Regions from separate parts of the Clostridium paraputrificum AGR2156 genome, predicted to be linked through region 3. Evidence: riboswitches for the same ligand, from Rfam matches in the RefSeq annotation. Region 3 holds a riboswitch; each other region holds the start of a gene.
The links. Region 3 has a riboswitch for thiamine pyrophosphate ahead of G594_RS0100635 (ABC transporter permease). Riboswitches for the same ligand answer to the same signal wherever they lie in the genome.
Positions count from the first base shown of each region.

Region 1: it holds a riboswitch for thiamine pyrophosphate, as region 3 does, so the genes downstream of both, thiW (energy coupling factor transporter S component ThiW) here and G594_RS0100635 (ABC transporter permease) in region 3, are expected to answer to the same signal.
Region 2: it holds a riboswitch for thiamine pyrophosphate, as region 3 does, so the genes downstream of both, thiD (bifunctional hydroxymethylpyrimidine kinase/phosphomethylpyrimidine kinase) here and G594_RS0100635 (ABC transporter permease) in region 3, are expected to answer to the same signal.

Region 1 is NZ_AUJC01000010.1:174,494-183,175, forward strand. Features, by position in the region: gene yhbH (sporulation protein YhbH) at 1-690, opposite strand, end outside; gene G594_RS0111815 (PrkA family serine protein kinase) at 697-2,619, opposite strand; gene G594_RS0111820 (alpha/beta-type small acid-soluble spore protein) at 2,920-3,126, shown strand; gene recQ (DNA helicase RecQ) at 3,260-5,020, opposite strand; gene thiW (energy coupling factor transporter S component ThiW) at 5,070-5,573, opposite strand; TPP riboswitch at 5,820-5,927, opposite strand; gene sdaAA (L-serine ammonia-lyase, iron-sulfur-dependent, subunit alpha) at 5,956-6,837, opposite strand; gene sdaAB (L-serine ammonia-lyase, iron-sulfur-dependent subunit beta) at 6,837-7,517, opposite strand; gene G594_RS0111845 (hypothetical protein) at 7,648-8,127, shown strand; gene G594_RS0111850 (nucleoside kinase) at 8,324-8,682, opposite strand, start outside.
Region 2 is NZ_AUJC01000008.1:166,527-175,208, forward strand. Features, by position in the region: gene G594_RS0109920 (HAD-IA family hydrolase) at 1-624, shown strand, start outside; gene G594_RS0109925 (MerR family transcriptional regulator) at 694-1,617, shown strand; gene G594_RS0109930 ([Fe-Fe] hydrogenase large subunit C-terminal domain-containing protein) at 1,655-3,004, opposite strand; gene G594_RS19915 (rubredoxin) at 3,109-3,273, opposite strand; TPP riboswitch at 3,422-3,534, shown strand; gene thiD (bifunctional hydroxymethylpyrimidine kinase/phosphomethylpyrimidine kinase) at 3,592-4,413, shown strand; gene thiM (hydroxyethylthiazole kinase) at 4,413-5,246, shown strand; gene thiE (thiamine phosphate synthase) at 5,233-5,868, shown strand; gene G594_RS0109955 (PTS sugar transporter subunit IIB) at 6,186-6,509, shown strand; gene celB (PTS cellobiose transporter subunit IIC) at 6,546-7,895, shown strand; gene G594_RS0109965 (GrdB-related putative oxidoreductase) at 7,914-8,435, shown strand; gene G594_RS0109970 (Sapep family Mn(2+)-dependent dipeptidase) at 8,461-8,682, shown strand, end outside.
Region 3 is NZ_AUJC01000001.1:136,689-145,370, forward strand. Features, by position in the region: gene G594_RS0100625 (ABC transporter ATP-binding protein) at 1-542, opposite strand, end outside; gene G594_RS0100630 (ABC transporter substrate-binding protein) at 523-1,527, opposite strand; gene G594_RS0100635 (ABC transporter permease) at 1,529-2,305, opposite strand; TPP riboswitch at 2,415-2,519, opposite strand; gene G594_RS0100640 (TatD family hydrolase) at 2,575-3,312, opposite strand; gene G594_RS0100645 (MraY family glycosyltransferase) at 3,531-4,505, opposite strand; gene G594_RS0100650 (ABC transporter substrate-binding protein) at 4,675-5,982, opposite strand; gene G594_RS19440 (putative bifunctional diguanylate cyclase/phosphodiesterase) at 5,996-8,101, opposite strand.

The sequences.
Region 1 (8,682 bases), on a different contig from region 3:
AGTACTATCCATAGAGCCTGATACATCCATGATAAATATCATAACTGCATTACTTTCTCTTTTAGGCTTTTTCTTTACTCTATAATACCTTAAATCCTCTTCTCTAAAAGGGAACCTTTCTATCTCTATTTCTACCCCCTCTTCTGCTAACGCTCTCTTTTTACCCTGCTTTCTAGCAATTTTAGACATAACAGTCTTCTTTTTTGCTAAACGGGGATTAATTCCATATCTCTGATACCCCTTCTTTTTACCTGAACTTTCAGTAACAATCTCAGAGTACTTTTTCTTATCTAAATTTGGCAAATCTAGGTCTTCAGTAATATAATCTAGAAGTTCCTCTAATGTTATTTCCGTTTCATATATGTCTTCTCCTTCTCTATTTCCTGCTCCACCTTTTCCATTTGCTCCTTGTGGCTTGCCACTACCTATTTTATCCCCTCTTTTTTCTTCCCCCGTACCAGAAGCTACTCCTTTTGAATTTTTTCCGTAAACAAATTGATATTCCTTTATTCCTCTAATTGGAATTTTAAACTTTTTATTTTTACCTTCCCCTATAATACTTTCTTCTGATAAAATATCTCCTAAGTTTTCTTTTATAGACTTTTCTACTAGCTGCCTATGTCTTCTTCTATCTTCTATGGACCTATCGTGTTCTACTGCATTCTCACTATTATCTCTAAAGATTGCCATCTAGTTTCAATCCTTCCACAAATTATTTGCAGCATACTTTAAGATAACGTCACAACAATGCATACAATATCCATTATTCTTCATTTCCTCTACCATTGCATTGTACTTTTCTGCCTGTTCTTTATCTCTTACCCTAGATTTAGTTATTATTCTTGAAAGGTCCTTTACTGATGCTATAAGTTTCTTTTCTATAGCCTCTTTTAATGGTTCATAGGATGTATAATCTATCTTTGCCCCGCTTCTTACTAGATAGAACATATATGAGGTTACATCTGCCCTAAATCCCTTACTAGAAGATTCAGAAACTCCTATTTGCTCTTCAATATTTCTCATAAACTCTTCATCTGGATTTAATTCTTCACCAGTAGAAGTATCTTTTATTTTACTCTTATTAACAAAAGCTTCTGCATTATCTATATAATTATTAAAAAGACTTTCAGCCTGTTCTCTAAATGAATGGATAAAGGCCTTTGTAATTTCCTTCTCTAACATCTTGTTATATTCTTTCCTAATAGTGTCTTGTATAAATCCTAGATACTTCTTCTTATCATCAGCTCCAATATCCATCTCCTTAATTGATTTTATTATGCTCTCCATTATGCTTAATGGATTGATACAGTCACACTCTGAGTTTGATAATGCATTATCTATTGCTTTTACAATAAATCTAGTTGATATCCCCTTCATACCCTCATAAGTTCCTGATTCTTCTCTAAGCTCCATAATATCTATTCTCTTAGTTGTTCCCTTTTCTACAATTTCTTCACCATTATAAATTTTTAACTTTGTCATAGGATCAACTTTAGTTGATGGAGAAAGTCTTGAAAGAATTGCAAACATAGCAGCAACCTCAATTGTATGTGGAGCTATATGTGCTTTAAAGTTACTCTTTTTAATTATTTTTTGATAAATCTTCATTTCCTCATCTAACTCTAAGCAATATGGAACCTCTATTTTTACTATTCTATCTAAAATAGCTTCGTTGGTATGATCTGATTTAAATTTATTCCATTCTGCTTCATTTGAATGAGCAATTATAAGTCCATCAAAATAAATCATCGATCCTTTTCCTGGAGATGGCACAGACTTTTCTTGAGTAGCTGTAATTATTGTATGAAGATATTCAACATCATTTTTAAATACCTCTATAAACTCAACAAGCCCCCTATTACCAACATTAAAGGCACCATTTAGAGAAAAAATTCTTGGATCATCCTCAGCATACATGTCCATTTTAGAAATATCTATTGAACCTGTTAATATAGATGTATCTTGATTGTTAGGATCTACTGGTGGTACTACTCCAATACCCTTTCTTGATCTTATTGAGAAAGTCTTTGTTTCCACAGGAAACTCTTCATACTTCCCATTGTAATCATGCATTAACCTATATCTACATACAGGACATAAATCTCCTTCTATTTGTACTCCTAATAGTTCTTCAAATTTTGGTCTTAAATGTTTAGGAATTAGATGTAGTGGTTCTTCATGCATCGGACAACCCTTAAGAGCATATATAGGATCAGCTTCTTCCAATGCCTTCTTTAAGCTTTCAACTAAAGATGACTTTCCAGCTCCAACAGGCCCAACTAAATAAAGAACTTGCCTAGATTCTTCTCCCTTCATAGATGCAGAATTGAAGTAATTAACAAGTTTCATAATAACCTTGTCTATTCCATAAAAATCATTCTTAAAAAAATCATATTTTCTTATAGTTTCATTACCATATATCTTTTTAACCCTGGGATTCTCTTCAGCTTTTAGTAATTCAACCCCTTTGCCTACTATAATGTCATACATTCTTTTATGCGCTAGTTTAGCAATATCAGGATTTGACTTTATAATTTCAAGATAATCCAAAAAATTCCCTTCAAATTTCTGCTTGTTTCTAGCCTCTCTATCGCTTTCTATAAATTCTTTGAAGTTCATATGCACTCCCTCCTTTTACTTAAAATATATTCACCAAAAGTTATAGAGTATTCCTATCAAAGAATTTTTAATGAATAATAAGACTATTAATATAACTTTTTTCACAAATAATTTATTCCTAAATGAAAACTAATTACCTTTATAAACTTACAGTAAACACCTATACTTCATTAAATATGTAAATTAGTATACTAAAACCGTAAAAGGATACATATTCATAGTTTATTCTTTCGCTACATGGACAACATAAGATTGTACAATATTTGTACAATCTTTTTAAATATAAGGAGGTAGACAGGTATGTCTTCAAACAATAGTGGTAACAGAAATTTAGTTCCAGAAGCTAAAAAAGGATTAAATACTTTTAGAAATGAAGTAGCTTCAAGTTTTGGATTACAAGACTATGAAAATACTGACAAGGGTAACCTAACTTCTAAACAAAATGGAAGTGTCGGTGGAGAAATGGTTAAGAGAATGGTTCAACAATACGAAAATTCACTTAAATAATATAACAAAAAAGGTAGGGAGGATATTTATTTTGTTTGTTCCGTGGAAAGTTCCAAGTCACATGGAAACAAATATCCCCCACTCCTACTATAGGTAAGCAAAAAGAGAAGTTGTTTACCAACTTCTCTCCTATTTATTCATTAGATAGTAATTTCAGAATTTCATCTCCATACTTCTCTACTTTCTTCTCACCAACACCTCTAACTTGGAGTAATTCTTCAATACTCTTTGGTAATCGATTTACAATTGATATAAGTGATGAGTCTGAAAAAATAATGTATGGTTTAATATTTTCTTTAATAGCCTTACTTTTTCTCCAAAGCTTTAATTTATGGAATAATTCTTCATCTATAGGCTTTTCATCTTCTTTTACTAATAAGTACATGTCTGCTTTACCTAAAAGTATATCCATAGATTTATTATTTAACTTTAACATAGAATATGTTCCCTCCTTTAAGCTAACATATCCCTGTGTAAGCATTTCATTAATTATAGCTTTTATAAATGATGAACTATAGTCCTTCATTAACGAAAAAGTTGTTATTTTGTCTAAGTTTTTCTCTATTATTTTAGGTCCTTTTATACCTCTTAAAATATCAATTAATACTGATATACCGTAATTTTCACGGGTTCTATATACAGTTGACAAAATAATTTGTCCTTCCCTAGTAAAGTCCCTTACTTCATCATTTCCCAGGCAATTACTACAATTTCCACAATAATTTCTAGACCATTCCTTATTAAAATACTTTAATAAAAATGCTCTATAACAACCATCTTCTTCACAAAAGTCTATCATAGACTGAAGTTTTCTTAAGGCAATTTCCTTACGTTTAAACCCACTACTTTTATTTAATATAAACTCTACTCTTCGTATATCATCTCTATTATAAAAAAGATAACACTTACAAGCTTCCCCATCTCTTCCCCCTCTACCAATTTCTTGATAATAAGATTCAAGATTTTTAGGAATTGTACAATGAACTATGTATCTTACATTTGATTTATCTATTCCCATACCAAATGCATTAGTAGCTACCATAATATTTGTTCTTTCAAATAAAAAATCATCTTGAGCTTTTTCCTTATCATAATCTTCTAGCCCTCCATGATACATTGATACATTATACCCATACTCCCTTAAATAAGTATATAAATTTTCCACTTCTTTTCTAGACAAACAGTATATTATTCCAGATTCATCTTCATGCTCTCTTATAATATCCTTAATTCCTTCTAACTTATCCTCTTCTTTGAAAATATTAATAGAAAGATTTTCTCTATTTATATCACCTACATATTTTATTGGATTTCTTAGTCCTAAAAGATTCATAGAATCCTCTTTAACTTCATCTGTAGCAGTACCTGTAAATGCAGATATAACTGGCCTATTAGGTAACAAATCCACAAAAGGTTTTATATATCTATAACTAATTCTAAAATCATGTCCCCATTCTGAAACACAGTGTGCTTCATCTACCGCCACCTGCGAAATATGTAAATTTCTTATCATTTGAACAAAAACTTTAGACTCTAATCTCTCTGGTGCAATATATATTAATTTATATAAACCTAAAGATGCATCCTTAAGTATATCCTTTATTTCCTCCATACTTTGAGTGCTATTTATATATGTAGCAGTAATACCATTCTCCTTAAGGGAGTCTACTTGATCCTTCATTAAGGATATTAAAGGAGATATTACTAAGGTAACACCATTCATTATTAAGGCTGGTATTTGATAGCAAATTGACTTACCAGCGCCTGTTGGCATTATACAAAAAACATCCTTCTTAGATAGAATATTAAAAATTATGTTCATTTGCCCTGGTCTAAAGCTATTATATCCATAAAATTTTTTTAATGCATATAAAGCTGTATCTTTGATATTCAAATACTCACCTCTTTCTATATTTCTTTACTATTGTCCATTTTACAATATTTTAATCAATAAAAAAAGAGAACAAAACTTTTCTAACTGTTGATATCTTTAAAAATGTATAAGCTATTATTCCTCCACCTATACAGCTAATACAAAATGGTATAACATAAGCAAACAGTGCAACTTCTTTACCTAAGATTAAAGTTGAAATGGGATATGCAACTAAGGCCCCTATAAAGCCTGTCCCAATTATTTCTCCTAATAATCCTGCTTCTATATTATTAAACTTTTTATATAAAACTCCTGATAAAAATGCTCCTATCATACTCCCTGGAAAGGCTAAAAGACTGCCAGTACCTAAAATATTTCTAAGGGTAGAAGCTATAAATGCATTTCCTAAAGCATATCCTGGACCTAATGTAACAGCTGTAACCACATTTACAAAATGTTGTACTGGGGACATTCTTGCTCCAAATATAGGAATTGAAAAAGTTCCCAATATAGTTGCTATTGCTATAAGCACACCACTTAATGCTAATTTTTTTGATAATCCCTTTTTCTCCATATTTACCTCCAATTCGTAAAAAAATCGTCAATATGAACTTACCGAGTCTTCGATTTTTTCATCACACTCTGCTTTAAGAAAAGCATGTGAGCAAAAGACCAATCTCATATAATTTTTTTAATTCTTTAGGCATAAATTAGCGAATATATAGCCAAATTGTTGAAGTTATCCTCAATTAATAATAAATCTACTTTCCTAAAGAATAAAAAAGCGTAGCCTAATAGGGCCACGCAAATAAACTTTTATATTTTTAATTTATCACTTCCCTACGATGGTTCTAACCATATCAGGTTCAAGGGTTTAGGAACTTTCTTTCCATTCTCAGCCAGAGCACTAGCTCCCCTAGTAAATTTATGTAATTTTCACTTTTATCTTACCAGTTTTACTCTTCTCCGTAAACTTTCTTTTTTAGCATTAATCCTGCTTTAGTTATAGCAACTCCACCTAAAGCAGTTTCTCTTAATGATGCTGGAAGAGATTTACCTACCTTATACATTGCAGAAACTGCATCATCAAAAGGTATTTTTGATTCTACACCTGCCATAACCAAATCAGCTGTACATAAAGCACTAATAGCTCCCGAAGAATTTCTTTTTGCGCATGGTATTTCAACTAATCCAGCAACTGGGTCACATACTAGTCCAAGTACATTCTTTAGTACTATTGCACCTGCATCTAAACTCATCTTAGGAGTACCACCCATCATTTCTACTACAGCTGCTGCTCCCATTGCTGAAGCTGAACCACATTCTGCTTGGCATCCACCTTCTGCTCCAGCTAGTGTTGCATTCATACCTATTATCATTCCCACAGCTGCTGATGCAAATAATCCTTCTATCATTTCATCTTCTGTTTTATTTAATCTTTTTCCTGCTGCTAAAATAACTGCCGGTAATATTCCACAAGAACCTGCAGTAGGACATGCTACAATTTTCCCCATAGCTGCATTTACTTCTGATGAGGATAATGCCATAGCCATGGCTAATACCATAGTATCCCCTGTTAATGTCTCTCCTTTTTCAAGATACTTTTTTAATTTATATGCATCTCCACCTATAAGACCACTAACTGAATAAACTTCTTTTTCCATTCCCTCGTTAGCAGATGTTATCATAACATGTAGATTTTTTCTCATCTTTTCAAAAAGTTCTTCTCTTGATATTCCCTTATCTTCTATTTCATATCTTATAGCATATTCGCTAAGAGATATATTCTCCTCTTGGCAAATTTTCAAAAGTTCTTCTCCACTTCTTGCTATATCCATTATTCCTCCTCCTTAACTGGATTTATTCTAATAACTCTACTTATAGAATCTATCCCTTTAATTTCATCTATTACATCATCGTTTAATCTATTATCTACTTCAAATACCATTGTAGCCCCCTTACCTCTTTGCTTTCTAAAAACCTTCATAAAAGCAATATTTATGTGTTCTTTATAAAGTATCGAGGTAACATTAGAAACTGCTCCAGGTACATCTTGGTGAGATATTATTAATGTTGGATAATCTCCAGTAAATTCCACTTTATTGCCATTTACTTCTGTTATCTGTATACTTCCTCCACCAATGGAAGAACCTATAACTTCACAGTAATTTCCTTTCTTAGTTTCCATAATAAACTTAACAGTATTTGGGTGAGCATCTCCTAAATCTGTTTCTATAAATTCAAATTCTAACCCTTCTCTCTTAGCAATTTCTAGAGACTCTCTTAATCTTATATCACTAGGCTCCATTCCAAGTATTCCAGCAACTAATGCTCTATCTGTTCCATGTCCCTTATAGGTTTTCCCAAAAGAACCATGCAATAAAAACTTTACGCTTTTTAAGGGACCATTAGCTACAGATCTTGCTACTTTTCCAAGTCTTGCAGCTCCTGCAGTGTGAGAACTTGATGGACCAACCATTATAGGACCTAAAATATCAAAAACGCCTACGCTCTTCATAAAACCTCTCCTTAATCATTAGTTATTTTACTTTTAGTTTAAGTAATTTTATCTGTATTATCAATCTTTATTTTGCTATACTTAATTTATGGAATTTATTCCCCCCCACAACAATGAAAGGGATTTTTTTATGAACATTATTCTTAATATAATTTTTGGTTTTGCAATCTTCCTAGGAATATTATTTGCTTTATATTTCTTATTAAACATATGTGATTTTTATGGAAATCAAAGAGAGTTACATCTTAAAATATTTTTCAAAGATAAAATGAACTTTTTCTGTGCTGCTTTACTACTTTTATATATGTCTGTTGTTGAAACTACAACTATAGGAATAATTTTATTTTTTGTTTTGCTTTTTGTTTCTTTTGTCTTTAATCTAGTAATGTTTTCTAGAGATAGCATGGTTCTATTTAATAATAAATTTAAATATGAGAGCATAAGGTGCGTAACTGTTAAATGGGACAAAGGTTCTCCCAAAAAAATTATCTCCTTTGAATTTAATGATAAAGCGAAAAAGTTATCTTATATTCTTAAAGCTGGAGATATTGATTACCTAATAGAGAAATTAGAAAATAAAAATGTTGCAGTTAAAAAGTTAAGTAGATAGTTTAATATTGATACTGATAAAAGAGAATCTATAGCAAGGATTCTCTTTTTTTATTGTTGTATATTTACATATTTATATAAATATATATTTTTTAGAATTATTATAAGAAAAATTCTTTTCTTAATAATAAAAATAATATTATTTTTATTATTAAGATTAAGCTATTTAAAAAGAGAAGTTACTTAGCAACCTCTCTTCAATATTTATAAAAACAACTTCCTCCAATGAATTCTCTTAAGATGGAATTCTCTGGCACATCACTGAATTCAATTTCTTTAAAGAAGTTTAAAAATGATCTTAACCTCACAGCTTCATTATACACCGGACTACCTGGCTTTATTTTCTCAAGTTCTTTTATAGCATATGGTTTTAATACACATAATTCATATACTAATGTTGAGTTAAACATTGCATCAGCTTCCTCTTGATATACAAAAATGTTTTTTCTTTCTCCTCTTTTAATTGAAGGCCACATCATTAAAGTTTCTTCTGCTCCATAACCTCTTGATAAATAGTCTCTAACTATTCTTCTAACTTTTCTTACATCTGTTGTTG
Region 2 (8,682 bases), on a different contig from region 3:
AGATACAAATGTGTAATATTTGATTTAGATGGTACAGTGTTAAATACAGAACGAATGAATATGCTACCTTTACAAAGGTTAGTAAAAGAAGAGTTAGATATTCTTATTCCTTATAATGATCTACTTAAATACATGGCTTATCCAGGAAAAAAGACAATTGAAGAGCTAGGGTTTAAGGATATTGAAAAATCCTATGCTAAATGGGTAGAATATGTAAATAGCTTTGAAGAAGGAGCAACTCTTTATGAAGGTTTTAATGAACTTATTCCTAGATTAAATGAATTAGGAATTAAATGTGCAATTGCAAGCTCAAAAATGAAAAAGCAGTATGAAATAGATTTTTATCCAACAGGTCTTGAAAAATATATTTCTTGTACAGTACTTGCAGAAGATACAGAAAGACATAAACCTTATCCAGATCCACTGCTTAAGGTTTGTGATACATTAGATATTAATGGAGAAGAATGTATATATATGGGAGATACATTATCAGATTATAAAGCAACTAAAGCAGCAAATATGGATTTTGCCCTTGCTAAATGGGGAGCAACATCAATTGAAGGAATTCAAGGGGATTACCTTTTAGATAATCCATTAGATTTATTAAATTATATATTAATATAAAAAGATTAAATAATATAGTTGACTATGCCCTTAGGGAGTACTCTATTATGTATCTTAAGAGGTGAGTATATGTTAATTAATGAGGTATGTAAAAGTACTGGCTTAACTAAAAAAGCTATTTTATATTATGAAAAAGAAAATTTTATATCCCCAAAGAAGCTTAGTAATGGATACAGAGATTATAGTAATGAAGACATAAAGATATTACAAGAGATATCATTATATAGAAAGCTAGATATTTCTGTAAAAGATATTATGACTATATTAAAGTCTAAAGACAAAAGAGAAATATTAAATAGAATAGTAATAGAGAAGGAACAAAAAGAGATTAGACTAAAAATAGATAAGATTCATCTAGAAAGATTAATAGAAGGGGATATGTCTATTAATGAAATATCCAGGTTAAATGATGAAATAATTCAAGAGGAAAAGAAGAGTGGGGAATTTATAAAGCGTGAACTAAAAAGAGCTTTTCCAAAAGGATTTGGAGAATATATGGCATATCACTTTTCCCCATACTTAAATGAACCATTAGATACTATGGAAAAAATTAAAGCATGGCATAATATAGTTGAGTTTCTAGATAATATACCACAATTTAAAATACCTAAGTTCATACAAATAGGTCTAGCAAGCTCCAGTGATGAAATTAGAAAGAGAACATACGAAGCTACCAAAAGCAAGATGGAGGCATTATTAGAAGCCCAAGGAGAAGAACTAGAAGAATATAAAAAAGAGCTATTAGGATACGTAGATAAACAAAAAGAGTGGCGGCTTTTACCATATTTAAATCCATTTTTTAATTTCAAGAAAAAACTCATGAACTTCTACAAGGAAAGTGGATATTATGAAGTGTTTATTCCAAATATGAAGGTGCTAAGTAAGGAATATAGAGAGTATAGCGAAAAGCTTAACCTTATAAATGATAAGTTATCTAAAGAACTAGGAATAAAATATGATGAAAATTATAAAATAATTAGAGTTGATGAATAAAAGGAGTAAACACTGATGATAACAGTGTTTACTCCTTCTAAAATTCTCTTTCAAATAATTGGATTTTATCCTTATCTTCAAAGTCTTTTAAAGACTCTATTCCTAATCGGCCTAACACATCATCCAAGGTATCAGAGTGGACAGGCACCTGAATTGCAGATTCCTTAGCAAAATTATCTACAGCTTCCTTTCCTCTAGCAGTAGGAATATTAGCTTTAGGTCCACCAACACATCCGCCAACACATCCCATTCCTTCAAGGAAACTAGCATTTATTTCCCCATTTAAGGCAGAATTTAAAATCTTCTTACATTCAATCACACCATTTGCTTGAACAGCTTTAAAGTTCTTTATTTGGTCAGGATATAGCTCATTCAATACATCATGTACTGCTACTGATACACCACCAGTTCTCGCATATAATCTACCACCCTTAGAGGCATATTCCTTAGTTGGTACTCCTTCTAAATCTCTTGGTCTTATATCCATAGCGTTAAAAATTTCATCAACCTCTTGGAAAGTAAGTACAAAATCTATGGCACCAGCCACATCCTTTTCTTTAGCTTCAGCTTTTTTAGCAATACAAGGACCAACAAAAACAACCTTAGCATCAGGATTTAATTTCTTAATTACTCTACCTGCTGCAACCATTGGAGAAACAGAAGGAGAAAGATCATCAATTAATTCATTATATACTTTCTTAAGCATTCCAACCCACATAGGGCAACAACAGGATGTAATCATTAAATCATTAGGACCCTTTACATGTTTATTAAATTCAACAGCTTCTTTTATACTTAGAATATCTGCTGCAAAAGCAACTTCAATCATATCGGTAAAGCCCATTTGAATAAAAGCAGCTCTTAGTTGATCCATAGTTACATCATCACCAAATTGACCACTTATAGCAGGGGCAACAGCTGCAATAACAGTTTTATTATTTTTTATTAAGTCTATTATTGGGATATATTGAACCTTATCTAAGATTCTTCCAGATTTACATGAATCTATACATATGCCACAACCTAAACACTTATCACCATCTATTTCAGTACTTCCTTTTTCTTCATCAAAATATATTGCATCAAAAGGACAGGCTCTTTGGCAGTTATATTTGTTATCATCACCCTTGCAAGAATCGTCACTACAACATTGAAGTTTTTCTACAACTTTTTTTTGAACTGTATAATGAGTAATAGCTTTCTTTAAGTTATATAAATAATTGTTATCAAATTCTATTTTTACTCCACAAAGAGAAGTTATAATTTCAAATGTTTCCTGTGGAGATGATTCATGACAAGTAATAATTCTGTTTAAAGTTGTGTCGAAATCACCCTCATAATAAGATTTAACTAATGTATCAAATAAATCATTATATTTATTATGCATAATACCCTCCTACTGGAAATTTATAAATTAGTATATGTAAAAATACAATATTTATTCAAAAAAAAGAAAACCCCTATTGGAGTTTCTTTTATAGAATAGTTTAATTATTCAATTACTTCTTCAAAGCTTTCTTTTGTAGCATTACAAATTGGGCATGTCCATTCATAAGGCAAATCTTCAAATGGTGTTCCAGATTCAACTCCATTATCTTCGTCACCTATTTCTGGGTCATAAATATAGCCACAAATGGAACAAACATATTGTTTCATTTCATTTTCTCCTTTTCTGTTATAAACTTAATAAAAGTATATGCATTTATATTGATTGTGTACTATTACTTTAATAAATATATATAAATTATTAAAATATGACTACACTTGAGAAAAATGGTATATTATGATAAAGTTATTTTAGATAATAGAAACACAGGGGTGCTTAAATTGGTAAGCTGAGAGTGAAAGCCTTATACTTTCTAACCCTAGGAACCTGTTTGGTTAATACCAGCGTAGGAAGTTGTTAATGTAATTTGATTTTAAGGTACAAGCATCTTCTGCTTGTACTTTTTTTACTTTAAGGAGGAATTTATGATGAAACATTGTTTAACAATTGCAGGCTCTGATAGCTGTGGAGGAGCTGGAATTCAAGCGGATTTAAAAGCTTTTAGTGCAAATTATGTTTATGGAATGAGCGTAATTACTGCAGTAACTGCTCAAAATACTCAAGGAGTATTTAGTGTACAAGATATTGATGATGAAATAATAAAGAATCAAATTGACGCAATATTTACTGATATTAGGGTAGATGGAGTAAAGATTGGAATGGTTTCTAAGATAGAAACTATAAATGCTATTGCAGAAGAACTTAGACAATATAAACCAACTAATTTGATAATAGATCCAGTTATGATTTCTAAAAGTGGGTTTTCCTTACTAAAACCAGAGTCTAAAAAGACTTTAATTAAAAATCTATTGCCCTTAGCAGATTTAATAACGCCCAATATTCCTGAAGCTGAAGAAATTCTTAAAGAAATAGGGTCATCAATTATAAATATAAAAACAAAAGAAGACATGTGTGATGCTTGTAAAGAACTAATTAAATTGGGATGTAAAAATGTTCTATTAAAAGGTGGACACCTAGATGGTGAAGCTATAGATGTGCTTTTTAACGGAGAAGAATTTCACTATTTTACTTCTGAAAGAATTGACACAAAGAATACACATGGAACAGGTTGTACTTTATCATCAACAATAACTGCAAATCTTGCACGAGGATTATCTATGGAAGAAGCAATAAGTGAAGCAAAGAGATATATTACAGTTGCAATTAAGCATTCTTTAGATATAGGTAAGGGTGTTGGACCTACAAACCATTTTTATGAATTATATAAGAAAAGTGGTGTGATAGAATAATGGATATAAAAACTTATATAGGTAATTTATTAGAAAATGTGAGAGAGAGAGCACCTTTAGTACATCATATTACTAACTATGTAACAGTGAATGACTGTGCTAATATTACTCTAAGCATTGGTGCATCACCTGTTATGGCAGATGATATAAATGAGGTTGAGGCTATGACTTCTATAGCATCTTCTCTTGTAATAAATATAGGTACATTAAATTCTAGAACAGTAGAATGTATGATTAAGGCTGGAAAGAAGGCTAATGAAGTTGGAATTCCTGTCATTTTGGACCCAGTTGGTGCAGGGGCTACACCATACAGGACAAAAGTAGCAAAAACTATAATGGATAATATTGAGTTAGCTGTAATAAGGGGAAATTTATCTGAGATAAAGACTCTATATGGAATTAATACAAAAACTAAAGGAGTAGATTCATTATATGATACTTCTATAAAGGATGAGCTAGAGAAAGGTAAACTTTTAGCAAAGGATTTCTCTAAAAGGGTAGGTTCAATAATAGCTATAACAGGAGCAGTTGATATTGTTACAGATGGAAAGATGATTTATACAGTGGAAAATGGACATAAAATTATGTCTAAGATTACAGGCACAGGATGTATGTGTTCTTCTCTTATTGGATCATATTTAGGGACTAATGAGGACAACCTTCTAGCAGCTTTAAGTGGAGTTGTTTCTATGGGGATATCTGGAGAATTAGCTTATGAAAGTCTAAAAGAAGGTGAAGGAACAGGTACTTTTAAGGTTAAGCTTATGGATAATATTTATAATTTATCAAAGGAAGTAATTGAGAAAAGAGGTAAAATAAATGAAGAATGTTGATTATACACTTTATCTTGTAACAGATAGAGATGTTTTAAGAGGAAGAGATTTAATAAAATGTATAGAGGAGAGCATTTTAGGTGGAGTAACCTTAGTTCAATTAAGAGAAAAGAATGTTACTTCTAGAGAATTCTATGAAATAGCTATTAAGGTTAAAGAAGTAACTTCAAGGTATAATATACCTCTAATAATTAATGATAGATTAGATATTGCACTAGCTATTGATGCTGATGGCCTTCATATAGGTCAAAAGGATTTACCTGCTTCGGTAGCTAGAAAGATTCTAGGTAAAGATAAAATACTAGGAGTATCTGCTGCCACTTTACAAGAATCTCTAAAAGCTGAGAAGGATGGTGCAGATTACTTAGGTGTTGGAGCTGTTTTTAGTACATCAACTAAAAAAGATACAAGAGATGTATCTTATGAAACTTTATCTAGCATTACTTCATCAGTTAATATCCCTGTTGTAGCTATAGGAGGTATTAATGAAAAGAATGTTACTAAACTTAAGGAAAGTAATATTGATGGGATTGCAGTTATATCTTGCATATTAGGAAAAGAAGATGTTAAAGGCGCTGCAGAAAAAATGTTAGATAGATTCAAAGAAGGAATAAGTTTTTAGTTACATATTTTAAGCACTGCATAGCAGTGTTTTTTCTTTATATATTTAAGAAACAATTATATAATATTTTTGTAAAGGTTATCTCTAAAAAAGAGTGTTTTATAGATGAAAAAGTGTGTTATTAAATTCAGAAAACGATACACTATTGTTATTTAACAAATGAAAGAACTATTAAATGTATTAAAAAAACGATACAGATTGTTTTGTGAGTTAAAAGAATACCTTAAAAATTGAATATTGGATGTTGGCATAATTCTTGCTTTATTAAAGGGCATAAGAATTACATTTAAATGTAAAAAGAAAGAGAGGTTATACAAATGAAAAAAATATTTTTATTCTGCGAAGCAGGAATGTCAACTAGTTTAATGGTTTCAAAAATGCAAGAAGTTGCAAATAAGCACAATCTTGATATTCATATTGAAGCTTTTCCAGCTGGAAAGTCACATGTGTTAATCAATGAAAAGAGACCAGATTGTGTTTTACTTGGACCACAAGTTAGATTCTTATTCAATAAAATTGAAGAGGATTGTATACCATTAAATATTCCAATAGCTCCAATTGAACCAGCATCTTATGGCGCAATGGACGGAGAAAAGGTGTTAAAGCAAGCCATAAGATTAATCAAAGGTAATTCAAAGTAAAATTTAATAGTGTCTAAAGAACTGGAGGGTAAATCAATGAATACTATAATGAAAAAGATGGAAAAGGTATTAATGCCACTTGCAGAAGTTATCGGTAAGAATAAGTACCTAATAGCAATTAGAGATGGTTTCTTAATTTCTACACCTTTATTAATAGTAGGTTCGCTATTCCTACTTATTGCTAACTTCCCAATACCAGGATGGGATGAAATGATTGCAAGATTTTTAGGTGAAGGTTGGGCAGCGAAGCTTTCAGTTCCTGTTTCAGCAACTTTTGATTTGATGACTATACTTGCAGTTGTTGGTATTGGTTATAGTTTAGGTAGAGAGTTAGATATTGATGCTATACAAGCTTCAGTAACAGGTCTTGTAGCATTCTTTATAGTTACTCCATTTTCAAGAACCTTTACGCCAAAGGGAAGCGATATAACATATGATGTTTCTTGTGTGCCACTAGATTGGGTAGGCTCAAAAGGATTATTCCTTGGTATGATAGTAGCACTTGTTGCGGTAACTATATTTGCTAAGATACTTAAAAAGGGTTGGGTTATAAAACTTCCAGCAGGAGTTCCACCAACAGTTGCTAAGTCTTTTGAAGCTTTAATTCCAGCTGCAATAGTTATGACAGTATTTTTCTTAATTAACTGGGTATTTACATTAACAAGCTATGGTAATTTACACAACTTCATATTTAAGATTTTACAAGTTCCATTATTAAAGTTAGGTAATACTTTACCTGCAATGGTAATAGCATATCTATTCTTACATGGATTCTGGTTCTTTGGTATAAATGGTTCAAGTGTTGTTGGTGCAGTATTCAATCCAATTTTAAAGGCATTATCTGTAGAAAATCTTGATGCATTCAAAGCTGGCCAAGAAATACCAAATATAATTACAGGACAATTCCAAGATATGTTTGCAACATTTGGTGGTGCAGGTTCAACGTTATCTTTAATAATAGCTATTTTTATAGTTTGTAGAAGCCAAAGAATTAAACAAATGGGTAAATTATCATTTTTACCAGGTGTCTTTGGTATAAATGAACCTATTATATTTGGTCTTCCAATTATGTTAAATCCGTTAATGTTAATTCCATTTGCTTTAATACCAACAATTAATATTATTATTACTTATTTCTGTATGACAGCTGGTTTAGTTCCACTTACAAATGGAGTACAAATTCCATGGACAACTCCACCAGTAATTTCAGGTTTCTTAGTATCAGGATGGCAAGGTTCAGTATTACAATTAATATTAATAGTTTTAGGTGTTTTAATGTATATTCCATTTATTAAGATGCTTGATAAGCAATACTTAAAAGAAGAAGCAGTAAATGCAGCAAATGACGAAGATGATGATATAGATTTTGATGATCTAACTTTATAAACTTAGGAGATGTTATTGATGAAAAAAGTATTATTAATTTTAAATCATGTACAAGCAGGTATGGGGAGCGATGAAAACGCTCATATACCACCAGCAGGAAAAAAGACAGCTATTGGCCCTGGTAAAATGATGGAACCATTCCTAACTAATTTAGGTGGGGAAATAATTGCAACATTGTACTGTGGTGATTTATACTATAAAGATAATGAAGAAGAAGTTAAAAAGAAATTTGTAGCAATGGTTAAAAAGCTTAGTCCTGATGTAGTTGTATGTGGACCAGCTCTACATTATCCAAACTTTGGAGAAATGGCAGGAGGATTAGCTGAGGAAATTAATAATAATAGTGGGATTCCTGCATTTGCAGCTATGTCTGTAGAAAATCCAGGAACTGAAAAGTATAAAGATAGAGTAATAGTTGTTAAAACTCCTAAAAAGGGTGGAATCGGCTTAAATGAATCTATTGAAAATATATGTAAAATGGCTATTAAGTTAGCTAACAATGAAAATGTAGATGAATTAAAAAATAAGGTTTGCTTCTAGTAAACCTAGTATAGAGGGGATATTTATGAACAAGATTGATGAAAAAGTCATTCAATATAAGGATGATATGATAAAATCCATTGAGAGACTTGTAAATATTCCTAGCATTGAAGGAGCATCTTGTATAGATGCTCCTTTTGGAGAATTTAGCAAAAAAGCTTTACTTGAAGCCTTAGATATATCAACGGAGATAGGCTTTAAGACTAAAAATATCCAAAATGCTATAGGGTATGCAGAGTATGGAGAT
Region 3 (8,682 bases):
AGTATTGTAGAATTCATATTCTTTTTTATATCTAAAAGCCATTGTTGCATATTACTTCTTGTTATAGAATCTAATGCACCAAAAGGTTCATCTAAAAGCATAATATCATTTGAAGTTAGATAAGTTTGAAGGAAATTTGCTCTTTGTTTCATTCCCCCTGAAAGCTTATTGGGATATTTATTTTGGAAACCAGTTAATCCAAAGGTATCTATATACTTTTCAACTTCTTTTCTTGCATTCTTCTTATCCATCCCCCTAAATACAAGAGGAGTTGCTATATTATCAACAACCTTTTTCCATGGTACCATCATGTCCTTTTGGTACATATAACTTACATCCCCATTAACTCTCTTTTCTCCTGAGTCAAACTTAATTAAATTAGTTATAATATTAAAAATAGTACTCTTTCCACTTCCTGAAGGACCAACTATAGATACCAATTCGCCTTCATTAACTTCTATATTAATATCCTTTAAAATTACCATGTTATCAAAAGATTTTGATATTCCTCTAAGTAGCATTTTATTTTGGTAAGAACTCATTTGTATAAGCCTCGCTTGCTTTCATATCTTTGTTTATTAATTTGTACTCCAACATAAATTGAGTATAATTATCCCATACACTATCCTTCATTTCTCCCCATCTATTTGCATCTGATTTATATTCTTTAGCTAAGAACTTTTGACTTTCTACAGCTAAATCCTTATCTATTTCAGGTACTTCCTTAACTAAAATTTCAGCTGATTCTTCAGGGTTATTAATTGCAAATTCATAACCTTTTGAAGTTGCCTCCATAAACTTCTTAACCATGTCACTCTTTTCATTTAAAGTACTTTCTGATGAAGCAATAATTGGAGTATAGTAATCTAATCTTTCATCCAATTCTCTTAATGGGATATAATTAATATCAAAGTTTCTAAGCTTTGCAGATATATTAGTCCACCCTTCAAAAGTCCATTCAAAATCTAAGTTATTCTTAGTTGCAATAAAGAAATCTTCAGTTCCTACATCAACTGTAGTTAGTTTCGAAAAATCTGCTCCTGCCTTTTCCATAACAGCTTGAAGAATAGCCTTTTCACTAGGGCCTCCAAAGCCTCCATAAACCTTTCCTTCAAAGTCTTTTACTGTTTCTATATTCTTCTCCTTAGGAGATGCAAAACCTGATGTATTATGTTGTATTATTGTTGCAATTGCCTTAACAGGCATTGGTGAATCAGATGTTCTTGCATAAGTTAAATCCTCTTGATATGTTATTGCAAAATCACCTTTCCCAGCTGCAACAAGTTGAAGCGATGATCCTTCTGAGGGTTGTATTATTTCTACATCTAGCCCTAACTCTTTAAAATATCCCTTTTCTTTTGCTACATATATACCTGTATGATTAGTATTAGGAGTCCAGTCTAAAATAACCTTAACCTTTTCTAACCCCTCTTCTCCCTCACTTTTCTTTGATGCTCCACATCCTGACAACATCATTATTGAAGCTAATGCCATTGATATTATTGATACCATTCTTCTTTTTTTCATATTATTCTCCTCCATCCTTTATCTTTTTGTTCCATGGTGTAACTAATCTTTCTACTAAGCCTATCATAAAGAAAATAGCCATACTTAATATAACTATTATTACAATAGCCCCAAACATCTTATCTAGTGCATAAGCACTCCTTGCTCTAGTCATATATACACCTAGTCCCTTATCTCCTCCTAACCATTCTCCAATCACTGCACCCATTATACTGTAGGTTGCCGCAATTCTAACACCAGAAAAGAAATTAATTATCCCATAAGGTAGCTTTAAATGAGTAAATATTTTAAACTTAGATGCACCCATAAGCTTAAAATGATTAATAAAATCCTTATCTACATTTTCTAAGCCATCTGAAATACTAATTACAATTGGGAAGACGCATACTATTACAACTACTATAATTTTAGGTAATGCTCCAAAACCAAACCATATTATAAATAAAGGTGCTAAAGCTATAACTGGCACAGTTTGAGATACTACAAGCAGTGGATATAATCCCTTCTTTATAAATGGTACTAAATCCATTATTATTGCTAAAACAAGTGCTAATACTATAGCGATAATAAAACCTACTAAACTTTCATACAGTGTAGCTATAATATGTGGAAGCAGAGTATTAAAATCTTTAACTATTGCTTTAACAATGTCTGTAGGTGCTGGCATTATGTACTTTTCAACTCCACCTAACTCTATTACACCTTCCCATATAGCTAAAAAAACTAATAGGAAAACTAATGGCACTAACTTGTTACTAATTCTTTTTATTTTATTCAAAACTCCCCCTCCTTCTCTTTAGTATATTGATCAATACTATACTTTTCTGAAAAGTAAAAAAAGCATAGTACTTCCTAATCTGAAAATACTATGCGTTAGATAACTATTTATTATACATATTTTATCTTCCTACGTTGGCATTATCCAAATCAGGTCATGGGTCGAATAACTTATTCCTCTCAGGCTATCTCTTAAGCCTCCCCAGATAAATCTTTTCTTGTTTAATTTTACTATTTCATATTAACCCTTATTGCTTCATTAGTCAATAATTAATAATCATTGTCCATTAGTTTTCTCCAATTTTCCATTATTATCGACTTAATATCATCCCTTTTCAAAAGCTTAGAAATATCATTTACAACTCTCTTAACCTCACTTGGATATCCATAAACTCCATTAACCCACTCTAATGCTGTTGGCCCATCTGTTTCAGAAAGGAGTTTATCTAAAGGAATACGCTTTAACACCTCTTCTGTAACCTTAGAATATCCTATATCGACACTTATAGTAAAATAGCAGCCAAGCTTTATAAACTTATCTAATACGTCTAAATTTCCACTGTACCAATGAATAATAACTTTATTATAGCTATGTTCCTTCAAAATATTATAAATCTCTTCCTCTGCTCCTTTAGTATGAAGACAGACTATCTTTTTCCTCTTAATGCTTTCCTTCAATATAAACTTAAATATTTCTCTTTGCTTAGGAAAAGTACTCTTATCCTCAACCCAAACATAGTCTAATCCAATTTCACCAATAACCTTACTCTCTTCTATATATGGAATCAGCTCCTCTAACTCTCCAGAAAAACTTCCAGCACTCCATGGATGAATACCAAAACAAGGAATTATATATTCACTTCTCTTTCCATACTCCTCATTTAAAAGGTAACTATCTATATCCATACTATTAGCTAATGTAATAATCTTATTTTTATTTATATCCTCAATAGCTTTATCTATGTTCTCCTTAAAATAATCTAAATGTGTATGACCATCTATGTACATAAAACCCCTCCTTTAATCAGTGAATAGTTAGTGAATAGATAAGAGCGAATGGTGAATAGTTTAGGAATACAATCCTAAGGGATTGTATAAGTTCATCTCAATTAATCTTCTTATCTTAATTATCTTAACTAACTCTTGTACCTTCTTACCTTGCTTTTTACCTAAAAATAAAGAGAAACTGCAAAGCAATTTCTCATCCACATCTCTATTATCTAAAATTAGTATTTTAACAATAATAATATTATTGAAATAATACTAAATCCTAAACTAATAATCATTATATAATTTACACTTTGCTGAACTGTTAGTCCCTTTTCTTCAAGCCTATAGTGCATTTGACTTCTATCTGCTTGATAAACTGGCTTCCCCTCAGTGAATCTTTTAAATATAACAAAAAGGTTATCAAAAATAGGCACTGCCAAAGCTAATATTGGTATAAATAAACTCATTATTGTAGCTTGTTTAAATGCACCATCAATAGCTATTATACTTAATAGAAATCCAATTACATTAGCTCCTGAATCTCCCATAAAAACCTTTGCTGGATACTTATTATACTTCAAAAATCCTAAAATTGCCCCTCCAAGTATAATTGATAATACTGCAGACTCTCCCTGTTTTAATACAATTGCTGCAACAAAGAAGGTCATTGATGATATTAAAGATATTCCTCCTGCTAGGCCATCCATTCCATCAGACCAATTTATAACTGTAGTAACACCAAATATCCAAGTTATAGTTAATACAAATTGAATCCACTCAGGTAAAGATATATATATTCCAGTTAAAGGATTAGTAAACCCCAAAAAAACTACGCCTGACTTATAAACTAAAATAGCTGCAAATATCTGTACTATTAATCTTGGATATATAGCAAATTCCTTTCCCTTAGATTTATAATAATCATCTACTAATCCAATTCCTAAGATTAAAGTAGTAGCTATAAATACCCATACATATTCACTATTCTTTATCCCTAACCATCTAAACATAATAAAGCTAACAATAAAGAAACCTATGTAAATTCCTAAACCGCCACAAAGAGGTATCTCTCCCCTGTGCTTCTTTCTTTCTGTAGGTTTATCTGTAAATCCAACTTTTAAGGCAATTTTCATTAATTGAGGTATAACTAAATATACAATTAAGAAAGTTGCTAGCAATGCTATTATATAATGTTGTATATTAACTTGCATTATAAACTCTTCTCCTTAACGTTTTCTGTCATTATACTTTAAGGTCACAATACACTTAAGTGTATACTTACATAAGAATTATACTATTATGTAGTTTTTTAATCAATTACAAAAAAATTAATATTATATACCTTTCCATCTAAATAATACATTATTTTATATAATGCGCCTATACTTTTATTTTATTTTTTAATATCTTAATTTCCTTTGAAAATTTACTATTAACTTGAGATTTTATATTTGCTAATATTTCATCTGATTTATTACCATTTTCTAACCCCTCATTAACTATATCATCCCATAACTTAAATACAGCTTTATCTAAAGGAGTTACAGAATATTCTTGTGTCTTAGACATTAACTCTTCATAAACTCTTTGGTCCTCTTGACCACCTAAAAATTCATTCTTATGTTTTAAGTTTTCTTCAACACCTCTAAAAGGTAAATATCCAGAAACATTTCCTAATCTATTTTTGTCATTATGTTTAAAAATGTAATATTCTATAAACTTCCATGCCGCATCTTTATTTCCACTGTTTTCCGGAATGGAAATAATTGATGCATTATTCCATCCATATGCTCCAAAAGGAAGAGCTGTAACTCTCCATTTACCTTTCTGCTCAGGTACTAAGGTCTCCAATTCACTAGCCTCCCATGAGCCTAAATATAACATAGCGAACTTATCTTCCTTCAACATTTTAATACCAGTATCTGACCAAATATCATTATAGGGTGAAATCCCTAAATCCCTTCCCTTCCTAGCTATTTCTATAGCTTCTTTAAATCTTTCATTATCTCTTTGATATTCTAAATTTTCATCAAAATACGCCATATCTGATGTTGAAATTCTTACAATCTCACCAATCCATTGAACAATATATTTATCATCAGCCTTTAGTTTTTTTCCAATTTCTAACCAATTATTAGCATCTCTCATAAATTCAGCTAATTCCTTTGGATTACTTGGAAATCCATAAGCCTCCATTATATCAGCCCTGTAATACGTAACAATAGGAGCACTTGCAATAGGTAACCCCAACAATTTACTTTTATCTATAGACTTTCCTAATTCCCATAGTTCTTTATCGTAGTCCTCTCTATATTTAGTAGCATTATATTTATCATCTAATAAATTTTCTAATCCATTAATTGAATTAAATTCTCCATATTCATTACTATCTATTATTAATATATCTGCATCCCCATTTTCCTTAATCATAGATTCTTTATATTTTAATTCGTATTCTTCATATGGAAAAGTACTTATTTTAACCTTTATATTAGGATTCTCCTTCTCAAATCCCTCTATTATTTCGTCAAATCCTCCATAGTAAGACCAAAGTTGTAATTCAACAATATCACTATCTACATTAGGCTTATCTATGTTATCACTATTATCTCCACTATTCATTCTTCCACAAGACATAATAATACTCCCTAAAATTATTATGCTTAAATATGTTCTTAACCTTCTCAAACTATTTCCCCCTCTATTTATCTAATAGCTCCTTAACTTTATCTAAAGCAATAGGTTTGCTGAAATAATATCCTTGAAAATAATCACATCCCATTTTTTCTAAAAATAATTTTTCTTCCTTAACTTCTATTCCTTCTGCTACAACACTTAAATTTAAATCGTGTGCCAGTTCTAATATTAAATTTACTATTTTCCTTTTTTTATTGTTATTTAAAATATTTTTTATAAGCTCCATGTCAATTTTAACTTCATCTATAGGCAAAGAAGTTAATATATTTAAAGATGAGTATCCTTTACCAAAGTCATCCATAGAAGTTCTTATTCCTATCTCTTTAAATCGCTCTAATATTCGTTTTACTGTTGAAACATTTTTTACAAGAGTACTTTCAGTTATTTCAATTTTTAATAATTTAGGATCTATATTATTTTTATTAATACATCCTAATACTAAATCTAGGATATCATCATTAACAAAATGTTTTGCTGATACATTTGCTGAAATTGTAATGTTATTATATCCCTCATCTTGCAACATTCTAATAACTTTACAAACTTCGCTAATAACCCACTTATCAATTTCTAATATAACTTCAGACTCTTCTGCTATAGGAATAAATTTATCTGGAGGGACAATCCCAAGTCTATCATTTTTCCATCTTAAAAGTGCTTCAACCCCTCTAATTTTACCATCTTTAGCTGATACTTGTGGTTGATACTCTAGATATAATTCACTATTTTCAATTGCGTTTTTAACTTCTTTCTCTATAGTAGCTTTTTCATAGAACTCTTTCTTTAATGTATCATTAAATAAATATAATGAATTGCCACCATTACATTTAGATTCATACATTGCTATATCTGCATATTTTATTATTTTATCTATATCAGTTCCATCTTGTGGATATATACTAGCTCCAATACTTCCTGTTATTTTAACTGAAAATTTATCTTCTAAAATAAACTTTTCTTTAAATATTTCTACAGCTCTAATACCATCATTCTTTATTTCTTCTATACTATTTACTTTTGATACAATTACAAATTCGTCTCCACCTAGTCTAAAAATATGATGCTTTTCATCTTGCAGACTCTTTAATCTTTCAGCAACTAACACCAATAACTTATCTCCAATATCATGTCCCATTGTGTCATTAATTGTTTTAAACCTATTTAAATCCATGAACATTACGCATATACTATTCTCACAATCTTTAATTTCATCTTTTAGATACTTTTTAAAGAAAAGTCTATTGGGTAGATTTGTTAATGAGTCATAGTAAGCTTGTCTATATAATTTATCTTGTGATTCTTTAAGTTTAATAAAGCTAAATCTTAAACTATTAACCATATTCTTTATATTATCTGTTAATAAGTCTATTTCCATAATACTACTGCTAGGCCACATAATAACTTCTTTACTATCTATCATTTTTAAAAAGTTAGTTGCATTATTATTAATTTTATTAAAGTCATTTATTACTATACTAATTAGCAACTTTCCTATTAATAAAATAAAAATACTAAATAAAACTAGGAATTTAAATTGTCCTATATACTCTTTTATGATTCTATCTTTATATATTATAATAGGAACCTCTACCATTAAATATAATCCCAGGTTTCCTATTTCAGATTCATATACAAAATATCCATCTGCCCATCTTTTATTATAGTCCATTGATATGTATCTTTTGGGTAGCAGTTCCCAAAAATAATCAGACATTTTCTTTCTATCATACTCATCGTAATTTTCTATATATTTATTAGAATTTATAAAATCTATAATTATATTTCCTTTTTTATCTTTTATATGTACATTATGTTCTTTATAATTACATGATTTTTGAATAACATCTCCTAAATATCCTAACTCTATAACACCTAATAACTTTAAATTGTAAATTTTCTTTTCATCCCAATCGTCTATTTCATCAAATACGCTATCATAAACTTCCTTTGCAGAAGTTAATGCAGTATTAGATATGTAATCATAACTATTTACCATATCGATAAATATGTTTATTATAAATGGAACTAATATAGCACCAGAAAGTATGTGAAAAATCATCCCCTTAAATTCGGTCTTAAATTTTTCCCTATATATAAAATCTTTAATCACATATTCATAAATAACTTCTGCAATCAAAGTATTGAACATAGAATTTACAGATAAGATTAATATGGGAAAATAATTATACTCTATAAACCCATCATATTTTTCTCCAAGAAAAATTAAAATTATCGATAAAATAATAATTGATATCCAAAAGAAAAAATCTATTATTATAACCTTAACATTCTTATTTTTCTTTATGAAATAAATTATAAAAAGGACCTCACAAAAGCTTATAAAAACATTAACTATATTTCCATTAAATAAAAGATCAAATATAGAGATAGTTATTGCTCCTATAACTGCTTTTTAAAATCCAAAAATAAAAAGGATAAGTAATAGAAAAATACTTGCAAACTCTATTATTATCCCAAAGAAAAGTTCAATTTTACTAATTTTTAACAAATATCCCAGTAATATAAGAATAATAAAAATACTTATTTCTTTTATTTTCTTCTCTTTAGTGTTCCCCATTTTTATTCTCTTTCTTAATTATTTTAAATGTTAAATCTCATTTACAATTGTACTATATTTTTCCTGTAAAACAAAGTTTTTTCTTAACATTTTTATTCCAAATTCTTATACAA